2 regions of the Paenibacillus sp. FSL K6-1558 genome follow, and region 1 is predicted to be linked to the other one. Evidence: predicted binding sites of a transcription regulator. Region 1 holds the regulator's gene; the other holds the start of a gene.

What was found. Region 1 encodes LexA, which represses DNA repair genes until DNA is damaged. Its sites were predicted from a motif close to CGAACATATGTTCG; they were not measured.
Region 2: the regulator LexA is predicted to act here: its motif matches at 1,684-1,697, upstream of addB (helicase-exonuclease AddAB subunit AddB).

Annotation. Positions count from the first base shown of each region.
Region 1 is NZ_JBBOCV010000001.1:979,750-995,694, reverse strand. It holds gene MHI38_RS04155 (hypothetical protein) at 1-7, opposite strand, end outside; gene MHI38_RS04150 (hypothetical protein) at 200-514, opposite strand; gene MHI38_RS04145 (aldehyde dehydrogenase) at 1,004-2,308, shown strand; gene lexA (transcriptional repressor LexA) at 2,466-3,092, opposite strand; gene MHI38_RS04135 (LysM peptidoglycan-binding domain-containing protein) at 3,386-3,763, shown strand; gene MHI38_RS04130 (DUF896 domain-containing protein) at 3,859-4,068, shown strand; gene MHI38_RS04125 (hypothetical protein) at 4,201-4,713, shown strand; gene MHI38_RS04120 (HAD family hydrolase) at 4,742-5,533, shown strand; gene MHI38_RS04115 (ABC transporter permease) at 6,147-7,076, shown strand; gene MHI38_RS04110 (carbohydrate ABC transporter permease) at 7,089-7,961, shown strand; gene MHI38_RS04105 (ABC transporter substrate-binding protein) at 8,009-9,643, shown strand; gene MHI38_RS04100 (GntR family transcriptional regulator) at 9,750-10,424, shown strand; gene MHI38_RS04095 (cupin domain-containing protein) at 10,493-11,038, opposite strand; gene metH (methionine synthase) at 11,277-14,657, shown strand; gene rnz (ribonuclease Z) at 14,734-15,678, shown strand.
Region 2 is NZ_JBBOCV010000001.1:1,802,582-1,818,526, reverse strand. It holds gene MHI38_RS07825 (class I SAM-dependent rRNA methyltransferase) at 1-592, shown strand, start outside; gene MHI38_RS07820 (hypothetical protein) at 916-1,536, shown strand; gene addB (helicase-exonuclease AddAB subunit AddB) at 1,762-5,265, shown strand; gene addA (helicase-exonuclease AddAB subunit AddA) at 5,262-9,635, shown strand; gene MHI38_RS07805 (exonuclease SbcCD subunit D) at 9,737-10,921, shown strand; gene MHI38_RS07800 (SMC family ATPase) at 10,918-14,337, shown strand; gene MHI38_RS07795 (hypothetical protein) at 14,661-15,005, shown strand; gene MHI38_RS07790 (HIT domain-containing protein) at 15,227-15,586, shown strand; gene rpsU (30S ribosomal protein S21) at 15,766-15,939, shown strand.

The DNA of each region.
Region 1 (15,945 bases):
TTTTCATGTTAACTCCTCCTAAAATATAATTATAATAATTAGTTAAATTTAATTCATTCAAAGATTATTAATTTAAATCAGAGCCTTGATATTCGATCAAAAACATGCAGATACAGCTAATAAGCTAGCAAGTAATTTCTTTATCATACAATCTTCGCTCCCTTTTATTATGCTCATGAATTCATTCTAAAAGAATAAATTATTCCATCTTAGTTACGTAACCCTCATAGTTTCCATAATATAATCCGTTTGAATAGGTAGTAGATGTTAATGTTAATCTTCCATACCAAACGCCATCAGCATAAGTGTAGGTCTGTGGAACATAACTTGCATTTCCATATTTATTGTTAACGTCTGAGTATCTTACATATTTCTGGGTTGCCTGAATCGTAATACTTTGTGAAGTTAATGAATCTTGAGAAGAGGGTGAAGCGGCAGCAAATGATGTTGGAACAGCGACGATTGCCGCAATAACAGTTAAAGCTCCAAGTGAATACATTTTTTTTTTATACAAATACCTCCTAAGATTTGTAATGAATTAATAAAACTTTACTCTTTAAAACTACCATATTATTCAATGTAAAATAATAACATTTGTCACATGGTTTACTATATTTATCCTCAGATCACAATTAAACATATATGAAGATAAAATAAGAAAGTCAAAAATCAATATGTCAAGCCTCTGCATTAAATAAGTTAGAAGGTATGATTTATATTTGTGCAAAGTAAAAGTAAATAGTTATATTATTGTGAAATCTCTAAATGAAAACTAAACTCAAATAAGAACATGAAGAGTTAGAAATATAATAAATTCAATATCTGAAAAATTCATAAAAGAGTTAGCGGAAAAAATAAAGAAGTATGCGTCATACTTTCCACTTATTTTGTCTTTTGACATCTGTCCTGTTTCAAAACTATGTTGATAGTTTCATATATAAAAGATATAATTAATTTGATTTTGAACAATATAATTTTTATAAATTAATTGGAGATGATATTTTTGGAACAACAAGCGAAGCAACTTGTGACTACACAACGTACGTTTTTTAATACAGGACAGACTAAACAAGTGGAGTATCGGATTCAGGCTTTGCAAAACTTGAGAGAAGGGATCGAGAAGTACCAGCAACGTATTCTGGATGCGCTTCGTGCTGATCTCAATAAATCAGAGGCTGAAGGATATGGCTCGGAGATTCGCATTGTATTGGGTGAATTGGATTACACGCTGGAACATCTGCGTGAGTGGGCTACACCACGTAACGTTCCAACGAGCCCTGCAATGCCAGACGCGGCTAGTACGATTTACCCTGAGCCTTATGGAGTTGCTCTGATTATCGCGCCTTGGAATTATCCGTTCCAACTGGCGTTTGGGCCGCTAATCGGTGCAATTGCTGCAGGGAACTGTGCTGTGATCAAACCTTCTGAGCTTACACCAGCGACGTCTCGTTTAATTAACGATCTGATCCAGGACATATACCCTGAGGAGTACATTGCTGTTATGGAAGGAGAGGTTGAAACGAGTACAGCACTGCTTAATGAGAAATTCGATTATATTTTCTTTACAGGCAGTACGGGGGTCGGTCGTATTGTCATGAAAGCTGCAGCAGAGCACTTAACTCCAGTGACGTTAGAGTTAGGCGGTAAAAGTCCAGCCATTGTGCATCGGGATGCTGATCTGAAACTGGCAGCACAACGTCTTGTGCGCGGTAAATTTCTGAATGCAGGTCAAACCTGTGTTGCACCGGACTATTTAGTAGTAGATGAACAGGTACATGATCAATTCATCGAGGAAATCAGAGCCGAGGTTCGCGATAAATTTGGGGATGATGTGATGCAAAATAAGGATTTTCCTCATATCGTTAACACACGTAACTTTGATCGTTTGACCGCTTTCCTTACGAATGGCAAAACTTTAATGGGAGGGCGTTCGAATCGGGATCAGCTTATGATTGAACCGACTATTCTTGGCGATATCGATTGGGATTCACCAGTAATGAAGGAAGAGATCTTTGGACCTATTCTGCCCATATTTACGTATCGTGATTTGAATCCAATGCTCGATGAAATCGCTCGGCGGCCTAAACCACTCGCTTTGTATTTATTTACTGAAAATGAAGCTTTACAGGAGCAGGTATTGAATCAGGTTTCTTTTGGTGGAGGCTGTATTAATGAGACTCTATCTCACATGACCTCGCATTATTTGCCATTTGGCGGTGTGGGAGAGAGTGGCATGGGTTCTTACCATGGACAACAAAGCTTTGAAGTATTCTCACATCACAAAAGCATTCTTAAACGCACTAAATAATCTCTTGTTCAGCGCATGCACTTATTAGAGTAGATGGTTAGTAAACGATATGCCCCAACTATTAGAGTAAAAGAAAGAGGTTGTCCTGTTGATCAGGGCAACCTCTTTCGTATTCTATCGGGTAGAACGTATTAGCAATTTAATAAACCAATATGCATTAATGAATATCGCGGAAAAGACCAATGACCTTGCCTAGAATACTAACGTGTTTCAACCGCAACGGTTCTAATGTAGCATTTTCCGGTTGAAGGCGAATGTGATCCTTTTCCTTATAAAAAGTCTTCACTGTTGCTTCATCGTCCTCAGTCATGGCAACGACAATGTCACCATTATCAGCGGTTTGTTGCTGACGAACGATTACATAGTCTCCATTAACAATACCGGCTTCAATCATACTGTCCCCAACAACGGAAAGCATAAATACTTTCTGTTCTCCTACATAATGTGTAGGAAGTGGGAAGTAGTCTTCAATATTTTCTGTTGCCGTAATCGGCACACCAGCTGTTACTTTACCCACGACCGGAATTCGTGCAACGCTGTGGGCGAACTGATGAGAATGCTCAGACTCTTCCTGGCTTAACAATTCAATCGCTCTTGGTTTGGTTGGGTCACGTCTGATTAACCCTTTCTTCTCCAAACGATCCAAATGTCCATGCACTGTGGAACTGGAAGCCAGTCCAACGGCTTCGCCAATTTCTCTTACGGAAGGAGGATACCCCTTCAAACGGACTTCATTTCGTATAAACTCCAGGATAGCCTGTTGCCTGCTGGATATCTTCGACATACCGTATCAACCCCATTTTAGTAACGTTTGGGAAAATTATAACATAGAACCTCCGTTCGTACAAACATAAGTTCTAAAGAAATCATATTATTTCTACTTTTTTCGATTCAGACTCATTAGTTTTTTTGGAAAAGAGAGTTTAATTGTTCATTACGCGAGAATTTTAATATGAAAAAAGATGTTTTAATGTCGAAAAAAGAGCGAACAATTGTTCTAAAAAAGTCTTGAACAAAACAAATGTTCGTGTTATATTGATTTCAAGAGATAGGAACAAACGTTTGGAGGCGGGGCAAATGAGATATTCTACGTATCAGAGCATTTATAAACCAGTAAATTCAGAAGCTGTAAAGTCTAATATAGGGCAATTCAGAACGTTCGTGACACGACTTAAGTTTTCTAAGGGTTTGATTAAACTGGCAATTGCTTTATTAATTATATTTATTGGATGTAGTACAGTGCTAACTGTTTTTGCTGGTAATGAGAATGATCTACTACCTGGCGGTAAGATTGCTGTATCACAGGGAGAAACATTGTGGAGTATTTCTTTGGAACATAAACCAACGTCGATGGATACACGTGTATATATAGAAGCAATCAAAAAAGTGAATCAACTTGAATCAGCAACAATCCAGACAGGACAAGTACTAATATTACCTCAGTTTGTTAAATAGAGTGCGCATCTGCATAGGTTGGCGCGTGCTAACTTGACAAGCCGCCTTTCTCATGTCAAAGTTAATATGACTTTGTATTTTTGGAGGGGACAAGCTTGGATATAGATAGTCTGGTAGCACGTATTAACGAATTGGCTCGCAAGCAGAAATCCACTGGACTATCAGAGGAAGAACTTGCTGAACGTGCCAAATTGAGAGAAATTTACCTAGGTAACATTCGTAGCAACTTCAGACAGCAACTCGATTCAATTGAGATTGTTGACGACGACAAGGGCCAAGGCCACCAAGGCAAACTCAAACATTAATTTACGAAACCTAAACATATCGTTATGATATTTAGGTTTCTTCATGTTAGCTGGGGATGCTTACTATAAGGGGGAACATCGGTTTGCAGTATAATTATGTAAGCCGATACAAGACACATAAGGGGGATTCACATGTCACGGCGTTCGTTCGAGAGAACGGTTCGGAAAAATTCGAAGCAATTGAATCAGCAACGTAAAAAAAGCGGTCAACCAATCACAGGTAATCCAGGTGAGGATATTTACAAAGGCAGAAGCCTTTTGTTCCCTATCTTTTTAATTGGTTTGGCGTTTTTGTATCTGTTCATGAGTACTTTTTTAGTGAAAGCACCGATGACAACCTGGGATTGGGTCACAATGCTGCTCTATGTATTTTTGGCTGTCATTTTTATGTTGCGCCGTCCTTACGTTAAAATTAGCAGTAATCGGATCATTACAACGAAGGGGAATCGTGAACGATCGATCGGGGTTGACGATATTATCAAATTCCGTTTTGAGCCAGGCACTGTTGTTATTGAACACAACAGTCGTGGAAAAAGATGGGTTTTCACCAAGTTGTTAAATCGTTACGATACAGAAGCGATTACCGAGCGGTTGCTGAAATTTGCAAAAGCACACCAGATTACCGTAGAAACGATTGATAAGTAATTAATGTGTAAAGGGGCAGTTGATCGGAATGGCGTTAAAAGCGATTATGTTTGACCTGGATGATACTTTATTATGGGACGAACGGAGTGTACGAGAAGCCTTTCATGAAACTTGTCTAATTGCTGCAGCAGAAACAGGTGTTAATGCTGAGGCACTCGAAGAGGCTGTTCGTAATGAAGCACGTGAACTATATGAATCTTATGAAACGTTCCCTTTTACCAAAATGATTGGAATTAACCCTTTTGAAGGACTTTGGGCGAACTTTACGGGAGGAGAACAGCCGGAATTTCGTCAGCTTGAACAATTGGCTCCAATTTATCGCAAGGAGTCTTGGCGCCGTGGTTTACTAAAGCTGGGTGTCGATCATGATGAGCTTGCAGAGCGCCTGGCCTCTAAGTTTGGTGCAGAACGTAGATCGAGACCTCATGTATATGAAGAAACGATGGAAACGTTGCGCCATTTGCAAGGTAAGTACAGATTGTTGCTTTTGACTAATGGATGTCCTGCTTTACAGCAAGAGAAACTTGATGGTGTTCCAGAGTTATCTCCCTTCTTTGATGAGATTATTATCTCAGGTAGCTTTGGTAAAGGTAAGCCAGATCCATCCATTTTTGAGCATGCGCTAAGTAGACTGGGTGTTCAACCAGAAGAAAGTATGATGGTAGGCGATAAGTTAACAACAGATATTCGTGGTGCGTTGTCTTCAGGTATTCGTGCAGTATGGATTAACCGCGAAAACAAAACAAATAATGAAAGTTATTCACCGAACCACGAGATTAAACATTTGTCTGAATTAGAGGGGCTTATCGCAAATTTTTAAAATCATAGATGACATAAAATCTTCGCCCAAATAGCTATTCATTTAACATTGGTTATGACATGAATGATCGTTTGTTCATGTATCGTAACCAATGTTTTTTTGTTTTAATACATTCCATATAAGAGTGTTTTTAATGCATTGTTAGGGGCGATTATTTAAATTTTTAATGAAAAGTTATTGAAATTAAAAAAAAGCTGCTTTAGAATACAACTAACATACTAGTATGACTAGTTTTTATTTATACAATATTCGAGACCATTCACTGATCAAACTACAAGTACATTTTCAGATGCATGAAAGAAGAAAAAGGCGAATGATTTAACAACCGTTTTGTAAGCGCTTTATAGAATGACTGATTCAATTCAACGACATTCAAGCAATGCATGCTCAGTCAGGTTTCACACGATTGCATATTCTTGGGTGTACATATATTCCGAATTGATACCGTTTACATTTTTGATTTTGTAGTGGAGGTGAATCGAATAGACAGGTATCCTCTGCAACACGAGGAGAGAGAAAGACTTGTCAAACAACGATTATAGCTTTTTTTTAATCAAGCATGGATCGGAGTGAATGGCACATGAAGTCAGAAACATCTAAGGCAACGATACCGATGATATCTTCACGTAAAGAAAGCAAGTTGCGAACAGCTACCATATTGATTCGTAAAGATTGGCAGTTGTACTCGCTACTAGTTCTTCCCATCATTTATCTGATTATTTTCAAATATGGCCCGATGTTAGGCAACATAATCGCCTTTAGGCGATTTGTACCGGGTGGCAGTATTTTTGGAGAAACCTGGGTTGGATTACGATACTTCAAAATGTTCATTGAGGACCCAACGTTCTGGCGGGTTTTCAGTAACACACTTATGCTCGGCGGGCTTGCGTTGTTATTTACGTTTCCCGTGCCGATTATTTTCGCACTGATGCTTAACGAGGTGAAGAGCAAACGATTTAAAAAATTTGTTCAAACAGCGTCGTATCTGCCTCACTTTCTATCGATTGTTATCGTAGCCGGCATGATTCTGCAATTAACGGCAGTGAATGGTTCGATCAACGGTCTGGTTGCATTTTTTACTGGCGATAACATTCCATTCATGCAACGTGCAGAGTGGTTCAGAACCATCTATATCTCTTCTGAAATCTGGCAGGGTATGGGTTGGGGAGCTATTTTATATCTGGCAGCACTAACTACGATTGATGAATCTTTGTATGAAGCAGCACGAATCGATGGAGCGAATCGCTGGAAGCAAACGATACATGTAACCATTCCAGGCATTTTGCCAACGATTGTTACGTTACTGATTCTAAACATGGGGAACTTCCTGGCTGTAGGCTTTGAAAAAATCTTGCTTTTGTATAATCCGCTTATTTATGAGACTTCCGATGTAATTTCGACTTATTTGTATCGTGTGGGTCTTGAATCGAGCAACTTCAGTTATGCAACGGCCATTGGGTTGTTCGAATCGGTCATTGGACTAACTCTGGTATTCACTGTAAACGCTATCTCACGCAAACTGACACAACGAAGTTTATGGTAAAGGAGGAACACCATGCAGGAATCACGATCATACAAGGTGTTTAAGGTATTTAATGTAACATTCTTGCTATTTATTGTTTTTATTACACTATATCCATTCCTGAATGTTGTTGCACAATCCTTCAGTAGTGAAGCGTACATTAACTCAGGTAAGGTAAGCTTGTTCCCGAGAGGGTTCAATGTGGATACGTATAAAACCATTTCAAAGGATAACATGTTCTGGTTGAACTATAAAAATACGATCCTTTACACAGTGGTGGGGACTTTAATCTCAATGTTTATGACGACGATTTTTGCTTATGCATTGTCTAAAAAAAGATTGATGGGACGTAAATTTCTGACCATGTTTGCCGTGTTTACGATGTTTTTCAGCGGGGGTCTGATTCCTAACTACGTTCTGATCAATTCCCTTGGTTTTAATAACACCATGTGGGCACTGGTTGTCCCAGGTGCAATCAGCATATATAACATGCTCATCATGAAATCCTTTTTTGAGAACATGCCAGAAGAGTTAGAGGAAGCAGCCGCCATTGACGGGTTAAACACATACGGTATTTTGCTTCGTATCATTTTGCCTCTCAGTAAAGCGGTCATGGCCACGATGGTGCTGTTCTACGCTGTTGGACATTGGAACTCCTGGTTCCCTGCCTTCTTGTATTTGGACAAAAAAGAGCTGTTTCCGGTCACGATCTATTTGCGTAATATGATTGCCGGGGCAACGAGTGGTGCCACTGCGGGAGCAACCTCTGCGGACAATCTGACTCAGATTGCTGCCAACATCAAATCGGTAACGATGGTGTTAACGATCCTGCCTATATTAACAATCTATCCATTTGTACAGCGATACTTTGTAACCGGTATCATGTTGGGTTCTGTTAAGCAGTAACCTTTTCACACATAGGTTTGGAAACTAAACAAAAGGGGATGAATGGATTGAAAAGAAAGCCTCGTAAACTGATTGGTAAGATGATTCTGGCAATGACAATGTCCGCTGTACTTGCTGCTTGTAGCAGTGGTGCCGGGACTGGCCCAGATGTTACCGAAGTGGGCACGAAATCAGCCATGGAGAGTTATAAAGTGGGCGAAACCTTCAAAGCGACGGAACCATTTAATCTTTCTATTTTGTATAGTGATCATCCGACGTATCCTTATAAAAAAGACTGGCTGTTATTCAAAAAAATATCGGAGATGACGGGAGTTACGTTGGAGCCAACCATCGTGCCGATGAGTGACTATCCACAGAAGCGATCGCTGTTAATCAGTTCTGGCGATGCTCCGCTCGTTATTCCAAAGACTTATCCGGGTGAAGAATCTGCTTTTGTATCTTCTGGAGCGATTCTGCCGATCAGTGATTACATTGATTTGATGCCAAACTTCAAGGACAAAATTGAAAAGTGGAAACTCGAACCTGAACTTGAAGGACTGCGTCAGGAGGACGGGAAGTATTATGTTTTACCGGGATTACATGAGGAAGTATGGCCTGATTATACACTGATCATAAGAACAGACATTTTTAAAGAAAATAATATTGCCATTCCTACAACTTGGGATGAACTCTATACCGCAGCCAAAAAATTAAAAGAAATCTATCCGGACTCCATTCCATTTTCAGACCGTTTCAAATTCAACAGTACACTTGGCATTGCAGCTACGGGTTTTGGGACTAAGGCTGGATGGGGATATGGAAATGGCTTGATCTACAAAGCCGACCAGGATGAATTTGTTGCCACGGCAACGACGCCAGAGTACAAGGAATTGCTGACGTTTTTTAACAAAATGGTTGCAGAAGGACTCCTTGATAAGGAAAGCTTCACGCAAGACGATGATCAAGCTACTCAAAAGTTCGTTTCGGGTAAATCATTTATTATTAACGGTAACTCGCAGACACTTGTACTGCATCGAAATGATATGAATAAAACGTTGGGTGAAGGGAAATTCTCGATTGCTAAGATCACAGTTCCGGGAGGGCCGAAAGGGCAGCTGATGTCGGGTTCTAGACTCGAAAACGGTGTGATGATTTCCGGGAAGATTAAAGATAGTGACAATTTCAAAGCGATTTTACAATTTATCGACTGGTTGTATTACAGTGATGAAGGACAGGAATTTGCGAAGTGGGGTGTAGAGAACGAGACATACACTAAAAAAGGTGGCAAACGCAAGTTAGTAGATGATATTAATTACAATGGTTTGAACCCTAAGGGTACGAAAGACCTTCGCGTTGACTTCGGATTCTCTGGTGGTGTATTTGCTTACGGTGGAACAACAGACCTGCTTCAATCCATGTTTAGCGAAGAAGAACTTGAGTTCCAGAAAAATATGAAAGAGACAAAGGAAGTGATTCCGGCTGAACCACCTATCCCTTATTCTTCCGAAGATCGTGAACGTGTAACACTGATGAGCACGCCGCTCAAAGACTATACAGACCAGAATACGTTGAAGTTTATTATAGGTGAACGGAAGTTATCCGAGTATGATACATTCCTAAAAGAGCTGGAGAGTCAGGGTTTGTCCAATTATGTGAAGATGGCGAACGACACTTATAAGACGTATAAGGAAAACAAAAAGTAATTTGTAAGATTTGAAGCCGAGCTACCGTTTCGCTAAAGTTATTTAAAGTGGAGCGGTAGTTTGTGCTAATATGAAAGGAATATGGCTGAGAGAAAGAGGTCAAGGCATGGCATTTAATCAGAAAACAAGAGGCTCTACCAGGACGTATTCTTATAATTTGCTCAAAGAACGAATTCTTCATCTGGAGCTTGAACCAGGTACCAAAATTTCCGAAAAAGAGATCGCAGATGAATTACAGGTGAGCCGCACACCGGTGCGAGAAGCTTTTATGAAGCTTGCCGAAGAAGAACTACTGGATATCATTCCACAGAGTGGCACTATTGTTTCGCATATTAACCTGGAGCATGTGGAAGAAGGCAGGTTTATGCGCGAGAAGATGGAGAAGGAAATTGTCATGTTAGCCTGTACTTCGTTTCCTGAAGAGTACATGTTCAAATTAGAAACCAACATTGCCATGCAGGAAGTGTGTATTGGAAAAAAGAACTTCTATCGACTGTTCGAATTGGATGAGGAATTCCACCAGATTTTGTTTCAGGGCACTGGAAAGCTACGGACGTGGAAAATGTTGCAACAATTGAACATGCCATTTAATCGATTACGATTACTCCGTTTAGCAGAAGACTCGAATCTAGAAGTGATTATCTCTCAACATAAAGAGATTTTGAGGCTGGTTACAGAGCGTCAGACGGAGGAAGCGGCACAGGTCATGGAAGCACATCTTAGGCTTGTAGTATACGAGCAGGAGATTTTAAAGGACAAGTATCCTCACTATTTCATCTAGGTTATCACACTAACCCCCGACTCTTATGAGCAGGGGGTTAGTTAAGCACGTTAACTTTTTAATCAAAGTTAGGCGTTTTTGATAAACGTTGGATCAGGATACGGATCGGCGATCCAGCCATCTTTTTCGATGAACAGGCGCACCGCAATAATTTGTTTGTTCTCCATTAAAGTGAAGAAGTGCGGTGTGTTTTCAGGAACGGAAATGACGTCGCCCGGAGACAGTTCTACATTAAAGTAACCTGTATCATCAGTTGCTTTAATGACAAAGATACCTTTACCCGCAACAATTGCACGGATTTCATCTTCCGCATGCGTATGGATTTCTTCGAACTTGGCCAGTTTCTCTTCGATGTCAGGTGTTTGCTCGGAAAGGGTAATGACATCCCAGATTTGATACCCGCGGCGTGCCGCCAAGTCTTTGATCTCATAATCGAAGGTTTCTAATACTTCTTGCTTCTGATCATCCGTTAAGCCGAAGTTGTTTTGCAGTTCCGTGTTTAATTTGGAAGCGTCCCACTTCTCGTATAATACGTCATATTTGTTCAAGAAATTTCGAACGTTCTCGTCTCCAGTGATTCGTTCGTTCGTATTTCGGATAACAATTTCAGCCATGCGCTTTCCCTCTTTTCCACTTGGATTAATTGATATTATATCGGATTGCTCAAAATTTGTCGATTCACAATTCTGCTTCATTCCTGCAAATCCGCGACCTTTCGGGAGCAAAACCGATCTTTCACATTAAGTAAGTTTCTGTTAAACTAAGATTTAACGTTTTGCGGGGGTGAAGATATTGGATAAGCTTAGTCTACACGATGCAATAAAACAACGAATATTAATCCTCGACGGCGCAATGGGGACAATGATTCAACAAGTGGATCTGACCAGCGAAGATTTCGGCGGTGAAGATCTGGATGGATGTAATGAAATGTTGGTGCTAACCCGTCCAGACTTGATCCAACGTATACATGAGGATTATCTGGAAGCCGGTGCCGATTTAATCGAGACCAATACATTTGGTGCAACTTCAGTGGTTCTCGCTGAATACGATATTCAAGATCGTGCACGTGAAATAAATCTCGAAGCGGCCAGAATTGCAAAAGCAGCTGTTGACCGCTTCTCCACACCGGAGTCGCCACGATATGTGGTCGGAGCGATGGGACCAACAACCAAAACGCTGTCTGTGACTGGCGGGGTGACATTCCAAGAGCTGGTGGACAGTTATTTCGAGCAGGCCCTCGCTTTAATAGAGGGAGGCGTTGATGCGCTACTGCTTGAAACTTCACAGGATACTCTTAATGTCAAAGCAGGTAGTATCGGTATTCAGCAAGCATTTGATCAAAGCGGTATCAAGCTGCCTCTCATGATCTCAGGAACCATAGAACCGATGGGTACGACCTTGGCCGGTCAGAACATCGAATCTTTTTATATATCCTTAGAACACCTTAACCCAATCTCGGTAGGACTAAACTGTGCGACGGGTCCGGAGTTCATGCGTGACCATATTCGATCTCTGTCTGGCATGGCATCTGTAGCTGTGAGCTGTTATCCCAATGCAGGTTTGCCTGACGAGAATGGTAACTATCACGAATCACCGGATTCACTTGCGCAGAAGATCGGTGCTTTTGCAGAACAGGGTTGGTTGAACATTGCAGGAGGATGTTGCGGAACAACGCCAGCACATATCCGGGCCATGCGTGATACACTCGCCAAATACCCCCCAAGAGAATTGAACGGAACACACCCGCCTGCATTGTCGGGAATTGAACCGGTATATGTCGAACAGGACAATCGTCCATATATGGTTGGTGAGCGCACCAACGTGCTTGGTTCACGGAAATTCAAACGACTAATTGTCGAGGGCAAGTACGAAGAAGCTTCCGAAATTGCCCGGGCTCAAGTGAAAAACGGTGCACACATCGTTGACGTCTGCGTACAGGACCCTGACCGTGAGGAAACGGAAGATATGATCAAGTTCCTTGAACTTGTGGTCAAAAAAGTAAAGGTTCCGCTGATGATCGACACAACAGATGCCTCAGTTATTGATACAGCGCTTCAATATTCTCAAGGGAAGGCGATTATTAACTCCATTAATCTTGAGGATGGCGAAGAGAAATTTGAGTTGGTAACACCTTTGTTGCATAAATATGGCGGAGCGGTAGTTGTCGGAACGATTGACGAGCGTGGTCAGGCGATCAGCCGCGAGGACAAGCTTGAAGTAGCCAAACGTTCGTATGATTTGCTGGTGAACAAATACGGGTTGAAGCCAGAAGACCTGATTTTTGATACACTGGTCTTTCCGGTAGGAACGGGTGATGAGCAGTACATCGGATCTGCAAAAGAAACGATTGAAGGTATCCGTATCATTAAAGAAGCGTTACCAGAGTGTCATACGATTCTGGGTATTAGTAACATCTCCTTTGGTTTGCCTGAGGCTGGTCGTGAGGTGCTAAACTCCGTGTTCCTGTACGAATGTACTAAAGCAGGGCTGGATTATGCCATCGTGAATACCGAGAAGCTGGAGCGCTACGCGTCCATACCGGAAGAAGAACGCAGACTCTCGGAAGAGCTTTTATATAATACAAACGATGATACTCTGGCTGCCTTCGTAGCGGCATTCCGTAACAAAAAGGTAGAGAAGAAAGAAAAAATCTCGAACCTTTCATTAGAAGAACGTCTCGCATCTTATGTGGTTGAAGGAAGCAAAGAGGGTTTGTTGCCCGATCTGGAGCAAGCTCTAGCCAAATATACAGCGCTTGAAGTCATCAACGGTCCTTTGATGCGCGGCATGGAAGAAGTCGGGCGTCTCTTTAACAACAATGAGTTAATTGTAGCGGAGGTTCTTCAGAGTGCAGAAGTGATGAAGGCTTCCGTCGCATATTTGGAGCAGTTCATGGAGAAGAACGAAACTTCTGTCAAAGGAAAGATCATTCTTGCCACCGTTAAAGGGGATGTACATGATATCGGTAAGAACTTGGTGGAGATCATCTTGTCCAACAACGGTTACCGGATCATTAATTTGGGTATAAAAGTACCACCAGAGCGTATTATTGAGGCGTATAGGGAAGAAAAAGTGGACGCTATTGGCCTCTCGGGTTTGCTCGTTAAGTCTGCTCAGCAGATGATTCTTACCGCTCAGGATCTGCGCACGGCTGGTATTGATGTGCCAATCATGGTAGGTGGAGCGGCATTGACTCGTAAGTTTACCAAAAACCGGATTCGCCCTGAATATAACGGCATGGTAGTCTATGCGAAGGATGCAATGGATGGTCTGGATCTGGCCAATAAGCTGATGAATCCTGTGACACGGGAAGCCATGCAAGCAGAGATGGATGCGGAAAAAGAAGCCGATGCTTCAAATGTAGGAGAGGTTCAAGCACTACCTGAGTTAACCCGGGTAGAACGCTCGGCCATTTCAGCTGATCATCCTGTGCTTGTACCCCCTGATTTAGATCGTCATACATTGCGGAATTACCCGTTATCACATATCCTGCCTTACGTGAACATGCAGATGTTACTTGGGCATCATTTGGGACTTCGTGGTTCAGTAGAGCAATTGCTCGCTGCGGGTGATCCTAAGGCTACGGATTTGAAAGCGGTCGTTGATGGCATTATGCAGGAAGCGGTTCGTGACGGAATCATTCAGGCTCATGCGATGTATCGTTTCTTCCCGGCGCAGTCGAGCGGCAATAGCGTCATCATTTATGATCCGCAAGATACGAGCAACATCCTGCATACCTTTACGTTCCCACGCCAGAAGGTGGAGCCGTTTCTGTGTCTGTCCGACTTCCTGAAGCCAGTTGAATCCGGTGAAATGGATTATGTGGGCTTCCTCGTTGTCACTGCGGGACATGGTGTGCGCGAGCTTTCGACGGCATGGAAGGATCAAGGGGATTATCTACGTTCGCATGCGTTGCAGTCTGTAGCACTGGAAGTGGCGGAAGGACTGGCAGAACGTGTGCATCACATGATGAGGGATATCTGGGGCTTCCCAGACCCGGCTGATATGACGATGAAACAACGTCATGGCGCACGTTATCAGGGGATTCGAGTATCTTTTGGATATCCGGCTTGTCCGGATCTGGAGGATCAGGGTCCGTTATTCAAGCTGATGCAGCCTGAAGATATCGGAGTAGAGTTGACTGAAGGTTTCATGATGGAACCTGAAGCATCGGTGTCCGCGATGGTATTTAGCCATCCGCAGGCCAAATATTTTAACGTCGAAAAAGCATAAATTGATAAGTTGTTCAGGCAAGCCCTCCGCATGGTCGGAGGTTTTTTGCTGGCAACAGAAAGAGGTGCGATCCAGAATGGAACTATATTTCCTGGGAACTAATGCTGGTGTACCTACGCTGCAACGGAATGTAACGTCCATTGGACTACGCATGTTGGATGAGCGCAGAGCGCTGTGGTTGTTTGACTGCGGGGAAGGGACACAGCATCAGATTTTAAGTTCTCCGCTTAAACTAAGCAAATTGGAGAAAATATTTATTACCCATCTGCATGGTGACCATGTGTTTGGATTACCTGGTTTGCTGTCCAGTAGGGCATATCAGGGTGGAACGACTCCACTCACGGTGTATGGACCACCAGGGACGGAGCGCATGATTGCAACAACGATGGAGATTAGCCAATCTCGTTTGAATTATGATTTGAATATTGTGGAGCATACTGGCGGTGTACTGTTTGAAGATGACAGCTTTATCGTCGAATCGGCCCTGCTCGAACACCGTATTGACAGCTATGGGTATCGGGTTACGGAGAAAGATCGCCCAGGTAGTCTTGATTCGGCTAAATTAGCGGCTTACGGTCTGAAACCAGGCCCGTTGTTCGGACGGTTAAAGCGGGGAGAGACGATTACATTAGACAGTGGTGATACGGTACGTCCTGAGGATGTTTTAGGAGCACCGAAACGTGGAATGGTGATTACGATTCTGGGTGATACCCGTCCTTGCGAAAACGTGAAACCTCTGGCCCAGGATGCAGACGTTCTTGTTCATGAAGCGACGTTTATGCATGATCTGGCTGACACGGCTCATGAGTACTATCATAGTACGTCCAGACAAGCGGCGGAAGCGGCCCTGGCGGCGAATGTGGGTGAGCTTATTATGACTCACTTCAGTTCCCGTTATAAAGATGAGGAACAGCTTCAGCCACTACTCGATGAAGCGAAGAGTATCTTTCCGAACACAAGGCTTGCGAACGAGCACCAACTGATTCCTGTGGTTCATGGGAAGCTTGATTCTTCGCAATAAAGCAGAGGCCTTGATTCATGACGCAGGCCATATCAACAACCGGCGAGTGAGACGGGACTGAGGGAGAAATATTCCCGAGGTCCCTTTTGCAATCTGCTCAGAAAGCGTGTAGGATGGGCAATATGAGCAGGGAAATTTTCCGAATTATTTTCCGGGAAAGCGCAGGAAATGACAAGCTTGTACAGAAGACGCGCGAGTTAAACCGTCTGTGTTCGATCCGGTTCGACTTGTTATGTGCCTCTTTCAATGAGGCTGAACCCTCCTACA
Region 2 (15,945 bases), 820 kb from region 1:
TTTCTCTCATACCGGCAGCTTTACGCTGAATGCGTGCAAATATGGAGCGAAAAAAGTAACCTGTCTCGATATTTCCGAGCATGCGATCGAGAGTGCGCGAACGAATGTGGAGCTAAATGGATTCACAGATCGGGTCGAATTCGTGGTAGCCGACGCCTTTCAATATCTGCGTGAGCAAGTCAAAGGACTTGATGAGCGCAATGCGCGAGCACGAGCATCTGAGCAAAAGGTAGATACTTCCAAAGCGTTGTCCAGTGCTGGAAAAACGTTTGATGTCGTTATCCTTGATCCACCTGCCTTTGCCAAAACAAAATCAGCTGTCAAAGGGGCTTGCCGCGGCTACAAGGATATCAACTTGCAGGGCATGAAACTGGTCAACGAGGGTGGATATTTGGTAACCGCAAGCTGTTCCTACCACATGCGTCCTGACCTCTTCCTGGAAACGATTGCGGATGCAGCTGAAGATGCAGGTAAGGTATTACGTTTAATCGACTGGAAAGCAGCTGGCAAGGATCACCCGCAAATTTTGGGCGTAGATGAAGGGCATTACCTGAAATTCGCTATTTTTGAAGTGAGAAGCAAAAAAAATTAAGAATACTCTAAATTATAGAATGACACATGTACCCTGTGAGATAGACACTTTAAAAAGTCCATCTTATAGGGTATTTTATTATGAGAAAAAGCTTGGTCTTGGCGAGTAGCTTATATTATTGGTTGAAAAGGAACAGCGTTCACTCTTCGTCCTGACTCGTTTATGTCTAGGTTAACAACCGAAGGAATTAATTTCGAAAAAGGAGGAGGTCTGCTCGATATGGTTACGGGGATATTATTTGAAACGCGTAATTATAGACGTAGCAGGCGTACATTGACATGCGAAATCTAAAAGAAGGTATTCGAAAACAATTTTATACTGAATTGGGGAAATTCATTGCACCGGAAGGGTATGTGGAATATAGAGAGGCTGATTCGAGCCCAACGGACTATACTTTCAAAAAAAATGTTAAGCCGGGTGTAGTTTGGAGCTTACATAGTCATCTCACTCATTCAAAACCGCCATATGCTGTATTTACAATCATGGCCTGCCGTTATGAAGCTGCCACTGAACGTTTACGTACTTTTCTTGAAAAGCATCAAATCACGTTGATCTCAAATGCTCCAGTCGGCTTCGGCAATAGTGTTGAAAGGTATACACAGCAAAAACATTCTGTTCTTGTTTCCTCTGAAAATATACAAGAAGCTGCTCAGCAAACAGCAGACAGGTTCAAGGAAGCTGAAAGCAAGTATTTGCTGCCGCGCATAGATCAAGCTGTTGCTGTTGATGAATATTTGACCAAACGACCGCATCACTGGCCTACGGGTGATCTTTTTAACTGCTGTGTAACGATTTTAAGCTACGGGTTGCTTACCAATGATCGGGCATTAGTGCAAAAGGGGATCGAACGTACATTTGAGATTTTGAACAAGCCGGGATATAGCCAGAGAAACCGGGATTTTTTCGAGGCCTTACAGAAGGTTGTAGAGCATGAATTCATTTAACGAAATTGTAAACTTGAAAACAACTACTAGGCGTATCTGTCACCGAGTTTGGTAATAAACGTCAATCCATAGGGAGCTGCTGGCTGTATTGAACAGGCGGCGGCTTTTTTTAATAGCCATATTGTGTTCTTATTAGGTGGATCATGGCAAACGTATGTTCCGAAGCGGAGAAGGTATGGTATACTGGAAATTAAAATCTTGTACGTGCAGTTTGGAGGATGACACATGTCCGTACGCTTTGTTATTGGCCGGGCAGGCAGTGGTAAGAGCACACTGATTACCCGAGAAATCACATCTCTGCTTAGGCATGAGCCCCAAGGAAAACCGTTGATTTTACTCGTTCCCGAACAAAGCTCGTTCCGGACAGAGCAGGCGCTGGTATCTTCGGGAGATATCAAAGGTACGATGCGTGCCGAAGTTCTTGGATTTCGTCGTCTGGCTTATCGCGTCATGCAGGAGGCTGGCGGTTCTGCTCGCGTTCCGATCGGAGCCGAGGGCAAAAAGATGCTTTTATATAAAGTCATTCAGCGTAGGAAAGAAGAACTGAGACTGTTTGCTGCTTCGGGAAGCCAGCTTGGCTTTATCGGGGAATTGACTAATTTATATAGTGAGTTTAAACGTTATGAAGTTCATGCTTTGGCACTCGAAGAAGGGCTTGCAACATGGAGCATCGCATCGGCCTCACCTATTTTGAAGGATAAGCTCCATGATTTGAATCTGATCTACCATGATTATGAGAAGGAATTGGCGGATTTATATATAGATGATGAAGATACATTGAATGAACTGACAGGTCGTTTGCCAGAAAGTACATGGTTGCAGGGGGCCGAGGTCTGGATTGACGGATTCCATGGATTCACTCCGCAGGAGATGAGTGTAATAGGACAGCTCATGTTACAAGCTTCGTCTGTAACGATTTCCCTGACGCTTGATCGCACGTACGAACAAGGTGTGCTCCCTGGGGAACTTGAATTATTTTATCCAACGGCAAGTGCATATGTGCGTCTCAAAGGAATGGCTGAACATTTGGGTGTGTCTGCCGATACAACTGTTCTCCATGATGAAGTCTTGCCGAGATTCAAGGAGCGGCCAGGGCTTGCCCATCTGGAGGCCGGTTTTGATCGGCGTATTCGCTGGAGAAGTCAGGGTGAGGATTCAGGTATACGCTTGATGGCTGCGGAGAATCGCCGGGCAGAGCTGGAGGGTGCACTACGTGAGATGCGTCGCCTAACCCAAGAAGAAGGAGCAAGATATCGGGATATGGCGGTATTGGTTCGCGGATTGGAGACCTATGCTGATATTGCGGAACCGTTATTCAGGGATTATGATGTTCCGGTCTTTCTGGATCGAAGACGAAGTGAGTTACATCATCCATTATCCGAATTTATTCGTGCTGCATTAGATATCGTCCGCCGTAACTGGCGTTATGAGGATGTTTTTCGCTGTGTCAAGACGGATCTGCTGCTTCCGCTCGATGGTTCCATCACGCGTGAGGATATGGATCAGCTGGAGAACTATGTGCTTGCTTGCGGTATTCATGGATATCGGTGGAACGATGGAAAGCCGTGGAAATATGTGCCGAGTCTCTCACTGGAGGATAATGCACAGGAAGAACGAAGCCGAGGACGAGATGCGGTGTTATCGCTGATGGAAAGCTGCAGAACCTTGATTACGTCGGCACTCGGCACGTTTGAGAAACGAATGAAAAAAGCAAAAACGGCTACTGCTCAGTGTGAGGCATTATTCAGACTGTTAGAGGATGCAGATATTGCGCATAAGCTGGATCAGATGTCTGCTGAAGCCAAGGCACAGGGAGACCCGGAGCGTTCCAGAGAGCATCGTCAAATGTGGGGGGCCGTGTTGGATCTTCTTGACCAGATGGTCGATATGATGGGCAATGAACGCCTGGACATCACTTTGTTTGCGGGCATGATGGAGACGGGACTGACTGAGCTCAAGCTGGGGCTTGTTCCCCCGGCCCTTGACCAGGTGCTGTTTGGTTCGATGGATCGTACTCGTCTGCGTGATATGAAATATGTATTTATTCTTGGGGCGGTTGATGGGGAATTGCCAGCGATCCCTCAGGACAACGGAGTACTAACGGAGCAGGAAAGATTGTTGCTGACAGAGAGAGGTATGGGTCTGGGACCTGGTGCAACGAGACTGATGCTGGATGAACGTTTTCTCATCTATACCGCTCTGACCGCTGCCAGCAAGCAGTTATGGCTGAGCTATCCTGTCGCAGATGATGAGGGTAAGTCATTACTCCCTTCCGAGATTGTGCGCCATGTACGCAAAATGTTTGGATTGCAAGAGCAGCCTTTGCTTGCTCAGCCGCCCGTCTCGGATCTGGAATCCGTGCACCTCTCTTACGCGATTCATCCAGAACAAAGCCTCTCCATGCTGATTGGACAATTGCGCAGATGGCGTAGAGGAGAAGACATTCCTGAAATATGGTGGGCCGTCTACAATTGGCATGTGAACCGGGAAGCGAGTCGTCCTCAGCTGGAGCGGTTGCTGGGTTCTGTCTTTTATCGTAACCGTGCGCGGCGACTGGATACTTCGACCAGCCGCAGGCTGTACGGTACGGAGGTGAGAACGAGTGTTTCACGGATGGAGCGGTTTGTAGCCTGTCCATTCTCTCATTTTGCATCACATGGACTGAAGCTGAAGGATCGGCAATTATATCGCCTCCAAGCTCCGGATATCGGGCAACTATTCCATGCTGCACTGAGTCAACTGGCGATGCGCCTGCGTGAGGAAAATCGGAGCTGGGGCAGTCTGACACCCGAACAATGTCGCCAGGAAGCCGAGCAGACGGTGGAGCAGATCGCTCCGCAACTCCAAGGAGAAATTTTGCTTAGCACAAAGCGTTATGGGTATATCTTCCGCAAATTAAAAGATATCGTCAGCCGGGCATCCGTTATTTTGGGCGAACAGTCCAGACGCGGTAGTTTTGAACCGATTGGATTGGAGCTGGATTTTGGTCCAGGGAAACCTTTGCCGCCGTTGCGTTTTGAACTGGAGAATGGGTGTGTACTGGAGATTGTCGGCCGGATCGATCGCGTGGATGTCGCTGAAGGAGAGAACGGTCTGTTGTTAAGAGTAATTGACTACAAATCAAGTCAGACCGATCTCAAGCTTCATGAAGTCTACTACGGGCTATCGTTGCAAATGCTCACCTATCTGGAGGTGTTGCTTAGCGCTGCTGAAGAGTGGTTAGGAGAAACGGCGATGCCAGGAGGCACCCTCTATTTCCATGTGCATAATCCACTATTGCAATCCGCAAACGGCATGACATCGGAACAGGCAGAACAAGAACTTCTGAAACGTTTTAAAATGAAGGGTTTGCTGCTCGCTGACCGTGATGCTGTTGCTCAAATGGATAATACCCTTGATAAAGGACATTCCGCCATTATTCCGGTGGCATTAAAAGCAGATGGCAGCTTTTATAGCAGTGCTGCTGTCGCGACGCCAGAACAATGGGATACGCTGCTTGCTGCTGTTCGCGGCAATATTCGTGAGATTGGAACTCGTATTACAGATGGAGATACAGCCATTGAACCCTATCGGATACAGCAGGAGATCGCCTGTACGTTCTGTTCATACAAATCACTCTGTCAGTTTGATGAAAATATTGAGGGGAACGACTATAAACTGCTGTCCAAACCGGGCAAACAGCAAGTTTGGGACATGTTGTCTCACAGCAAGGAAGGGGAAACGTTATGATGCATATGCCTAAACCGGAAGGCAGCTTCTGGAGTGATGATCAGTGGAGCGCCATTGCTGAACATGGAGAAGATATTCTGGTCGCCGCGGCTGCAGGATCGGGAAAAACGGCTGTTCTGGTGGAGCGTATTATTCGCAAAATCGCAGACCCTTCCCAAGGATTCAGCGTGGACCGCTTGCTGGTAGCCACGTTCACGAAGGCGGCGGCGGCCGAGATGAAACAGCGTATTCGCGAAGCGCTGGAGCGTGCGCTTGAGGAGCAACCGGAGGAGGAGCATTTGCGCAGGCAGTTGTCGTTGCTTGGACGAGCATCCATTACAACGCTGCACTCCTTCTGTATGGAAGTCATTCGCAGGTATTATCAGCAGATTCCGCTAAATCCGGCTTTTCGAATTCTGAATGAAAATGAGGCTGAGATGCTTCGTCAGGAATTGCTGGAGGAGTTGTTTGAAGAAAAGTATGGCGAAGAAGACGAGGGCAGTACGTTTCGCGAACTGGTGGACTGGTTCAGTGGAGAGCGAAATGATGATGCAATGCACCGGCTAGTACAGCGTTTATACGATTTCTCGCGAAGCCATTCCTGGTCAGATCACTGGCTGATGGAGATGGCTGAAGCTTTTCAGGTGGAAAGTGTAGAGGCACTGGGGCAATCGGCATGGGTGCAGAGCATTTTACGGGATGCGGCTCTCGCTTTAAGCGGGGCGGCGGGTTTGTTGCGTCAAGGGATTCAGATTTCGTTGCAACCGGAGGGTCCTGCACCTTATGCGGAGACACTCAAAGAGGATTTGGCGATGGTTGAAGAGCTTTTATCCGCTGTTGAGGTCATGCCTTGGGATAGGTTGCCTGAGGTGTTCCAGCCAGCTGCATTCGGCAAATTGAAGCCTTGTAAAAAAGATCAGACCGATCCTGGGCTACAGGAACAGGTGAAGGAGTTGCGGGAAACGGCCAAAAAGGCTGTCGCTGACCTGAAAGGTTCACTTTTTGGCAGGAGTGCATTCACTTTTTGGCAGGAGCTGGAACAGGCTGCGCCGCTGATGCGGGAGCTTTCCCGTCTAGTTAGCACCTTTGGCGAACGGTATCTTCAGGCGAAGCAGGAACGCGGACAAGTGGATTTTAACGATCTGGAGCACTATTGTCTGCACATTTTGCGCCATGAGGATTCGACCCCTGAACATTCAATGCCGTCAGATGCGGCGATGGAATATCGTGCACGTTTTGATGAAGTGTTGCTCGACGAATACCAGGATACCAACACGGTTCAGGAGGATATCGTTAGGCTAATCTCCAGAGAAAATCCAGGTAATCGATTTATGGTTGGTGATGTTAAACAGAGCATATACCGTTTCCGCTTGGCTGAACCGGGTCTGTTCATGAACAAATATCGTAACTACACTCCGAGTGTTCATGTGGATACAGGTGATAACGAAGAGAGTGGTACAAGAACGGGTATAGCAACGGGAACAGGGAAACGAATCGACCTTGCCCGCAATTTCCGTAGTCGTGCCGAAGTGGTGCATTCCGTCAACGTCATATTCAGACAGTTGATGAATGAAGGGGTCGCTGAGATCGCTTATGATGAACGAGCTCAGCTGGCTTACGGGGCTTCCTTTCCAACAGATACACTTGGAAGTGAGGCCTACACACCTGAGCTTGTGTTAATTGATCGCCAAGGCAGCGGAATCGATGGTTCGGAAGGTACGGAAGACGGTGTGGATGCAACCGCAGTTGCAGAACTGGAGAGTGCCGAACTCGAAACGGCTCAATTGGAAGCGCGCGCCATCGCAGGGCGTATTCGAGAGATGGTCGGAGAGACAGACAAGCCTGCGCTGAGTGTGTATGACAAGGCTTTGCAAACGATGCGTCCGGCACGTTATGGAGACATTGTTATTTTGTTGCGTTCCACGCTGATGTGGGCACCGCTGATGATTGAGGAATTCAGACAGCAGGGTATCCCTGCAGGTGGAGAGCAGAGCAAGGGATATTTTCAAGCTACGGAAGTGGAAGTGATGTTATCTCTGTTGCAGCTTGTGGACAATCCAAGACAGGATATTCCTCTGGCCTCCGTACTTCGTTCTCCCATGGTTGGGTTAGATGAAGAAGAGCTTGCTCAGATTCGTCTGGGGGATAAAAGACAGTCCTTCTATGATGCCGTTGTTTCGGCTACAGGGGAGTGGAGAAATGCCCTCGATGTGACTGGTCAACGTTCTGAGTCGGGAAGGGATTCGTATGTTGACGATTTGGTTCAGATGCAGTGGCCAGAAGGCTGGTCCGAAATCGAACAGGCTCAGCGTCAATCCGCTGTTACTGCGGAGATGGAGATTGATTCAGAAGAATATCTGCAAACTGAAATTGGTGAACAAGATGCAGGCTTTATGGGTGGAATAGAAGAAAAAGAACTCGCGCACTCGCAGTTGCAACAGAAACTCATTCATTTCATGCGTCAGTTGGAACAGTGGAGACTTGAGGCAAGACAAGGCAGTTTAAGTGAGCTGATCTGGCGCATTTATAGGGAAACCGGATATTTGGATTGGGTTGGCGGGCTTCCTGGTGGGCAGCAGCGTCAAAGTAATCTGAAGGCTCTGTATGATCGGGCGCGTCAATATGAGGAAGCAACTGCAAACCGCGGGCTGTTCCGGTTCCTGACTTATGTCTCAAGACTACGGGAAAATGGCGGAGACCTGGGCACCGTAGCCAGCGGTTCAGGGGAACAGGATAATGCGGTCCGAATTATGACGATCCATCGAAGCAAAGGGTTGGAGTTCCCGATTGTGTTTGTTGGCGGTATCTCCAAAATGTTTAATCAACAAGATCTGCATGCACCGTTTCTGATGCACAAGGAACTTGGCTTTGGGCCGAGGTTTGTGGATCGTGACAACAGGGTGGCCTATCCTACATTAGCCAATCTGGCTATTCGTCGCCGTGCTCAGTTTGAACTGCTGGCGGAAGAAATGCGAGTGCTGTATGTGGCTTTAACCCGTCCAAAAGAAAAGATGGTGCTGGTAGGCACCGTGAAGGACGCTGCCAAAAAGGCACAAACCTGGTCACAGGTTAAAGACAGTCCAGAGCTTGCGCTACCCGATTATCTGCTTGCTGCGGGACGAAATTATCTGGATTGGATCGGGCCAGCGCTGATCAGACACCGGGACGCCGCGGTGTTGCGTGAGCTTGCAGGTGATCGTGATTCTTATGCGGCTTGCCTTGCGAGTGATGAATCACGCTGGAGCATATCCGTGGTTGCTGCGGATCGGGTATCTCTCCAGCAACACGCCGACCTTGTGGAGCGTGAAGAAGATGAATTAACTGGATTGCGGAGAGAACGATTGGCTGCTCTGCATGCGGCGAAACCCGTCAGATTAAACCCATCGACAGAAGTGATCGATAACACCGGGAGCATACAAGCCAATCCGGTTTCAGAGATTGAATCGGTAACGACAGATCAGAAGACGGATGAACGGACAGAACTAAAAGCGAACAGTGAAGAGGTTCTGGAAGTTAATGTTCAAAATGCACTTGTGCGTGAGATAGATAAGCGGCTTTCCTGGACCTATCCATATGAATCAGCTTCACAAGTGGCGGCGAGCACTTCAGTAACCGAAATCAAGAGTCTGTTATCGACGCAGGAGGATACTTCATACCCCGTTATGGAAGAGCTGCAGGAGCAAGCTTGGACTGGAGGCAGTGATAGTAAGTGGAATGGAAGCAATGATAGTAAGACGAGTCCAGCGACACAAGCTTCGTTCAAATTACACTTGCGTCGTCCCAAATTCATGGGAGAGCGGCAACTGACAGGAACAGAACGGGGAACGGTGTACCACACGCTCATGCAGCATCTCCCTGTAGACGGATCTGTTGTGGATGAAGTGATTGTTGATGAGACGATTTCGCGCCTGCTGGCGATTCAAATATTGCTTCCTTATCAAGCAGAGGCGATTGAACGAAGTGAACTGATTGCTTTTTTTGATACACAACCAGGAATGGAGATGTTGCGTGCGGCGTGGATTCGAAGGGAAATCCCGTTCACGTATGGTCTCCCGGCAGATCAATCTCCTGAGGAATGGATTCGTGGGTTACGGCCAAACGAGGAGCAGGAGATACACAGTGAAAACGATAGAGTACAGGCTGTGCTGCAGGATGAAACGGTGCTCGTCAGGGGGATTATTGACTGTCTCTATGAGGTTGATGGTGAACTTGTTCTGCTAGATTACAAGACGGATCGAGTGCTTGAACATCGCGGAGGAGTGGAACCTCTGGTTGAAAACTATCGTTTCCAGCTACGGCTGTATAAACGGGCAATTGAAGATATATTGGGTCGCCAAGTCGACCACATGTGGCTTTATTTTTTCGATGGCGGTCATGCGGTTAAATTATAAAAGGTTTAGAGAGTTTTTGCGTTTTGAATACCTCTTGTTCAATGAGCGACGGGCGAGAGATGGAATGATAGAAGATGTAGTGGAAAGAGGTGGAGCGGACGATGCGTATCTTGCATACGGGAGACTGGCATCTGGGGAAAACACTGGAGGGACGAAGCCGGCTTCGTGAACAGGAGGATTTCGTCGATGAACTCGTCAAAATAGCCGACGATCAGCAGGCTGATGCCATATTGATGGCTGGGGATGTGTACGATTCGGTAAATCCGCCTGCGTCGGCGGAACAGCTGTTTTATGAGGCGGCAGCACGTTTGACTGAAAACGGCAGGCCACTTGTTGTCATTGCAGGCAACCACGATCAACCCGAACGTGTAGCCTCGGTAACTCCGCTTGTGAACAGACAAGGAATTACGTTAGTAGGTACACCGGTGTCAGAGGCTGTGACTATTCATACTCGTCGAACCGGGGAGACAGCACATATTGCGGCTTTGCCCTATCCATCAGAAGCGAGATTAAATGAGCTGTTAACTACAGATGGTGACGAAAATGTACTACGTCAAGCATACAGTCGCAGAGTAGGGATGTTAATGCAACGTTTGGCTTCTTCCTTTCGTCCGGATACAGTGAATCTCGCTATGAGTCATATATATGTACTAGGCGGAGTAGAGAGCGATTCTGAACGGCCTATCCAGGTGGGTGGAGCGTACACCGTAGACCCTTCTTCCCTGTCTACTGGTGCTCAATACACGGCTCTGGGACATCTCCATCGTGCGCAAGCCGTCAAAGGAGACGGTGTGATTCGGTATAGTGGTTCTCCCCTGGCGTACAGCTTCTCGGAAGCGGGGCAGAGCAAATCCGTTACGATGATTGATCTTACGCCAGGCGGAGTCGCACAAGTAGAAGAAGTATTGCTTGCCTCAGGCAACCCGCTTGTTCGTTGGAAGGCGAGAGGTGGTCTGGCAGAAGTGTACCGTTGGCTGGATGAGGGGCGTGACTCACAGGCATACATTGATATGGAGGTCTGGTTGGAGGATGCAATGTCTCTAAAAGAGATTCAGCAGTTGCGTAAAGCTCATGAGGGTATTATCCATATTCGTCCAGTATATCCGGAGATGGAGGCCGCAGGGTTCATAGAACAGCGTTCAGAACTGCCTGTGCATGAACTTTTCCGCAAGTTTTACCAGCGCCAAACGGGTGGAGCCCTACCAGAAGATAGTCTGGTACAGCTTTTCCTGGAGCTGGTCGATGAAGATGAGCCAGGCGTGCGTGAGGAGGTCGAAGGCCGATGAGACCGATTTTATTGAAAGTCGCCGGGCTACAAAGTTATCGTGAGATGCAGGAGATTGATTTTACGGTGCTGACCGAAACAGGTTTGTTTGGTATTTTCGGGCCTACCGGTAGCGGAAAATCTTCTTTGCTTGATGCGATCACCCTTGCCATGTATGGCAAGGTGGAACGGGCAGTCAATGGTACACAAGGCATTATGAACCATGCTGAAGATTCGCTATCGGTTGCTTTTACATTTGAGCTTGCTTCGGCAGCGGGAACTCGTAGATTTCGGGTCGAACGGCGTTTTAAGCGTAACAATGAAGTGTCCGTTAGTAATACGGTCAGCAAGTTTATTGAAACGATTGATGGGGAAGATCAAGTGCTTGCTGATAAGCTGGCAGAAGTCAATCGGTGCGTTGAAGACGTCATTGGTCTGAAAATGGATGATTTTACGAGAGCCGTAGTATTACCGCAAGGGAAATTTGCCGAGTTCCTTTCCCTGAAAGGCAGTGAGCGGAGGCAGATGCTGCAACGGCTCTTTCATCTGGAGAAGTATGGGGATCAACTCGCCATTAAATTAAGTCGGCGGGTCAAAGATAATGATATGGCTCATCAATCCCTTGCTGCGGAGCAGCAGGGACTTGGCAATGCCAGTAAAGAAATGCTTGAAGAAACAAAACATTTGCTTAAGGCAGCGGTTCAGTACGCCGAATCCTCACGGAAAGAGCTGGATTCGGCGGTGAAGGAAGCAGAACAATTCGGCCGGATTCGTGAGCTGAGTAAGGAACAACAAGTGCGATTGCAAGAACAGCAACAACTCCATGCCAAGGCGGAACAGATTGAAGCCGATGAGGAGCGTTTGAAACGGTCGGGAGCAGCGGAGAAGATGCTACCTGCGCTTCAGTCAGCTCGGGACGCGTCAGAAGCCCACCAGCAGCGACAGTTGGAGGCAGAAACTGCTGGAAAACAGGCAGCGGAGCATGAACGTTTGGCTGTGCAGGAAGCTGAAAAGGCAGAAGAGGCAAGGCAACAGCTTGGAGCAGAAGAGCCCAAACTGCTCCTGCGTCTGGATCAATTGGAACAGGCCAAAGAGCTGCAACGGGAACGTGATGTTTTGCAGGCGGATTGTTCACGGCTTGCACAGTTGATGGAGAAAGGGCAGGCCGAACAGGCAACGCTGAGACAACAGCTGGATAAAGAGCGGGAACTGCAAATGCGTGGACGCAAACGGCGTGAGGAATTGCAGGAGAGTCTCAAACCGAATGAAGTGAAGTCTGATGAGCGCAGACGGCTACAAACAGCACTTGAGCTGAAACATCGGATCGATACAGCATTGGAGCAGGTGAAACAGCATAACGCGGACATGCAGACCTATCAAAAGTCTGCAGAACAAGGGGCTGCCAAACTGGAGGCGGCGGCTGCGGAAGAGGGACGCCTGACCGAACAGCGCCAGCAATTGGTGGAACAGGCGTCAGCAGGTCTTGAGGCCTTGCTTGCCTGTGAGCAGGATATTAACAGTGAACAGCGCTTGCTGGGCCGTGCGGAGGAGCAGCTACGCCGTTCGATGCGTGAGCAGGAGATGCACCGGCTGTCCGCTGCCTTGCGCGCCGAATTACGGGACGGCGAGCCATGCCCGGTGTGCGGCTCCGCACACCACCCGCTCCCGGCTGCCCCGCCGGGAGATGGTCCGCACGCAGACGATGCGGACCTGGAACTGCTGCGCAGCCTGCACGCGGAGCTGCAGGAGCTGCGCTTTGGGCTGCGCCAGCAGCTGCACGAACGTCGCAGCCTGCTGACGCAGCTTGGCGCCGCGGCCGGCGATGCCACGGCCGCAGCCGAGGCCGCGCCTGCGGCAGCGGAGCCCGAGCCTGCCGGATCGCCCGAGGATGGGCGATCTCCGGCGGGCTGGGCAGCGCGTGCCGCTGCGCTGCGCGAAGCCGCGCAGGCGCTGGCTGCCGCAGCAGCGCCGCTGCAGAGCGAAGCCGCAGCGTTGCAGCAGGCGGCTTCGGGCGCGCAGCAGCGCCGCATGGAAGCGGCAGCTGCGCAAGAGGCCGGCCGTGCCGGGCTCGCCCAGGCGGAGCGCAAGCTGGCCGAGAGCGAAGCCGCGGCGGCTGCGTTGCAGGGCCGCTGGGCCGCGGAACTGCCTGACATCGCACAGGAGGAGGCCGCAGGCCTCTATCAAGCGATGCAGGAGCGCGATGCACGCGCCGAAGACATCAAGGAACGTCTAGCCAAAAGCGTGACGTTCCTTGAGGAGAAAGAGCAGCTTGTCCAGTCATTGCAGCAGAAGCTGGTGGAACTCGACAAGCAGCTGATCCAGTGGCAGACCGAATGGCAAGGCGGCAGCAAACAACTGGCCGAGAAAGAAGAACGTTTGCGCCAGTGGGTAGGAGAGCAACGGGTAGAAGATCTGATCCGCGAGACACAGGCTCGCCTGGATGGACTGCGCAAGACTGCTGAGGTAGCTGCACAGCGATTCAAACAAGCGGATGCACAGAAGCAGGAATCGGTGAAACGTGACGTAATGGCTGGGCAGGCCGCCGCATCAGCTGCAGAACATCTGGAGCTGGCACAGGAGCGCTGGCGGCTGCTCTTGGAGCAATCCGCGTTCGAGACAGATATCGCTGTCACTCAGGCGGCGCTGGCTGCCGAGGAAGCAGAACGGCTACAGAAAGAAATTCAGCATCATCGTGAACGAGAACGTGAACTTGCTTCTCAGTTACGTGAACTAGAGCGGAAACTGGATGGTGCGGTTGTGACCGAGGAACAGTGGATCGCTTGCACAGAACGTTTGAAACAGGCCAGATATGAGGATGAAACTGCCTTGCAAGTGAAAGCACGTGCCGAAAGGGATCTGGAAGATGTACAGCAACGTCATGTTCGCTGGACGGAGCTGGAGACGAAACGGCTGGAGATCAGTCACCAGGGCGAGTTGCTTAGCAAGTTGCAGACCGCGTTCCGGGGGAATACATTTGTGGAGTACATTGCCGAAGAGCAGTTGATGCAGGTAAGTCATGCGGCTTCCCAGCGTCTGCGCTTCCTCACCAAGCAGAGGTATTCCCTTGAAGTGGATTCGGGCGGCGGCTTTGTGATCTGTGACGATGCCAACGGTGGTGTGAAACGTCCAGTATCAACCTTGTCTGGTGGAGAAACGTTCCTGACCTCGTTGTCGCTGGCGCTGGCACTATCCGCCCAGATTCAGTTGCGTGGGCAGTATCCGCTACAATTTTTCTTCCTGGATGAAGGGTTCGGCACATTGGACCCGGAACTGCTGGATACGGTCATTACTTCACTGGAAAAATTGCATGACGATCGATTGGCTGTGGGCATCATCAGTCACGTTCCTGAACTGCGTGCGCGTTTGCAACGCAAACTGGTCGTGATTCCGGCTGGTGATGCGGGGACAGGCTCCAGGGTTGTAATGGAAAACTTATGAGTCTAGGAAGTTAATAAATAATTCATTTGTAAAAATATTTCTTTTTTTGATATCTCACGATAACAAGTGAGTTTCATCACACATACAGGTTCAACCTGCTGTTATACTACAGCTAAGCCGACAAACTTGTTTTAAGCCCCCCGACGGACATCTGTTCAGGAAGCTTCCTGTATAGATGTCCGCGTAGCCGGACTTCTTCGGAAGGCCGCTCACGAGGGGCTTCTTTTTCATTCTTTTTCAAATCGTCTTTAACACAGTGTCAATCCGCCCAGAGTTGAATAGGATGAAGGGTGAAGAAGAGCTGAACTGGGAGGCGATTAGGCATGGATAAAAGTACGGCAAAAAAACTGTGTAAGGATCATATCCATCGTTATGTATGTATTCAGATGAATGATGGTTCACATTATGATGGTATTGTAGAGAACGTGGATGATGAGATGATTTATTTGGCTGTTCCGGTTGGCAATGAAGTCATGGCAGGCCATGCAAACGGAGCTCCAAATATGATGCCGATGGTTCAGTATCCGGCGACACCTGCTCGGGGATTTTATCCTGGATACGGGTACCCTGCTCCTTACCCTTATTATGGATATGGCCGCAGACGCTTCAACAGGCTGGTTCTGCCTTTATTTGCCCTGACGGCGTTAACCTTACTGCCGTACTATTAAAATGGTTTAAATTCCTTTTTAATCCGTATCAAAGAAATCATAATACAATCACGGTCATACCTCGGCAATGGGATACCCCTGCCTTCAGGTGTGGCTTTTTCTTTTACAGATGATTACAGAGAGGAAAGAAGTTATCTGCCAGGCATTGGACGTACGATTTTACTTTTAGTATGATATAGGAGTATACATAATTCGAACTCATAGGAAGGAGGGATTGTACGATGGATTGCTTATTTTGCAAAATTGTAGAGGGCACCATTCCCTCCAACAAAGTACTGGAAAACGATCATGTAGTCGTATTTCACGATATTCATCCTGCGGCACCGACCCATGTGTTGATTGTTCCGAAGAAACATATCGCTTCCATGAATGATGTAACCGCAGAGGAACTGCCCTTGATCGGAGAAATCCATATGGCTGCACAGGAGGCTGCCAATCGGCTCGGCGTGCAACAATCTGGATACCGCCTGATTAACAATTGCGGCCAAGATGGCGAGCAGACAGTGCACCATTTGCACTACCATTTGCTGGGCGGAACCAGACTTGGGGCGCTCACAAGTTTGTCTGATTCACACCAATAAGATCACGATATGATGCACTCAGGTTGCAATATTGTTTTTGCACTTGATAAATTGCTGTAGCTCAGCTAATATTAAGGGATCACGTTAAGGTTGACACTTTTATTGCCTTTCGCCTATAATGAAAGATGATGAACCGTGTTATTGCTCTTGGACGGTCTGGTCGGAGGGAGGGAAAACTGGTGTCTGAAACTAAAGTTCGCAAAAACGAGACTATTGATGCTGCACTTCGCCGTTTTAAACGTTCCATCGCTAAAGATGGCGTCTTGGCTGAGGTGAAGAAACGTAAGCATTATGAGAAGCCAAGCGTAAAGCGCAAGAAAAAGTCCGAGGCTGCTCGTAAGAGAAAGTTTTAGGAGGAT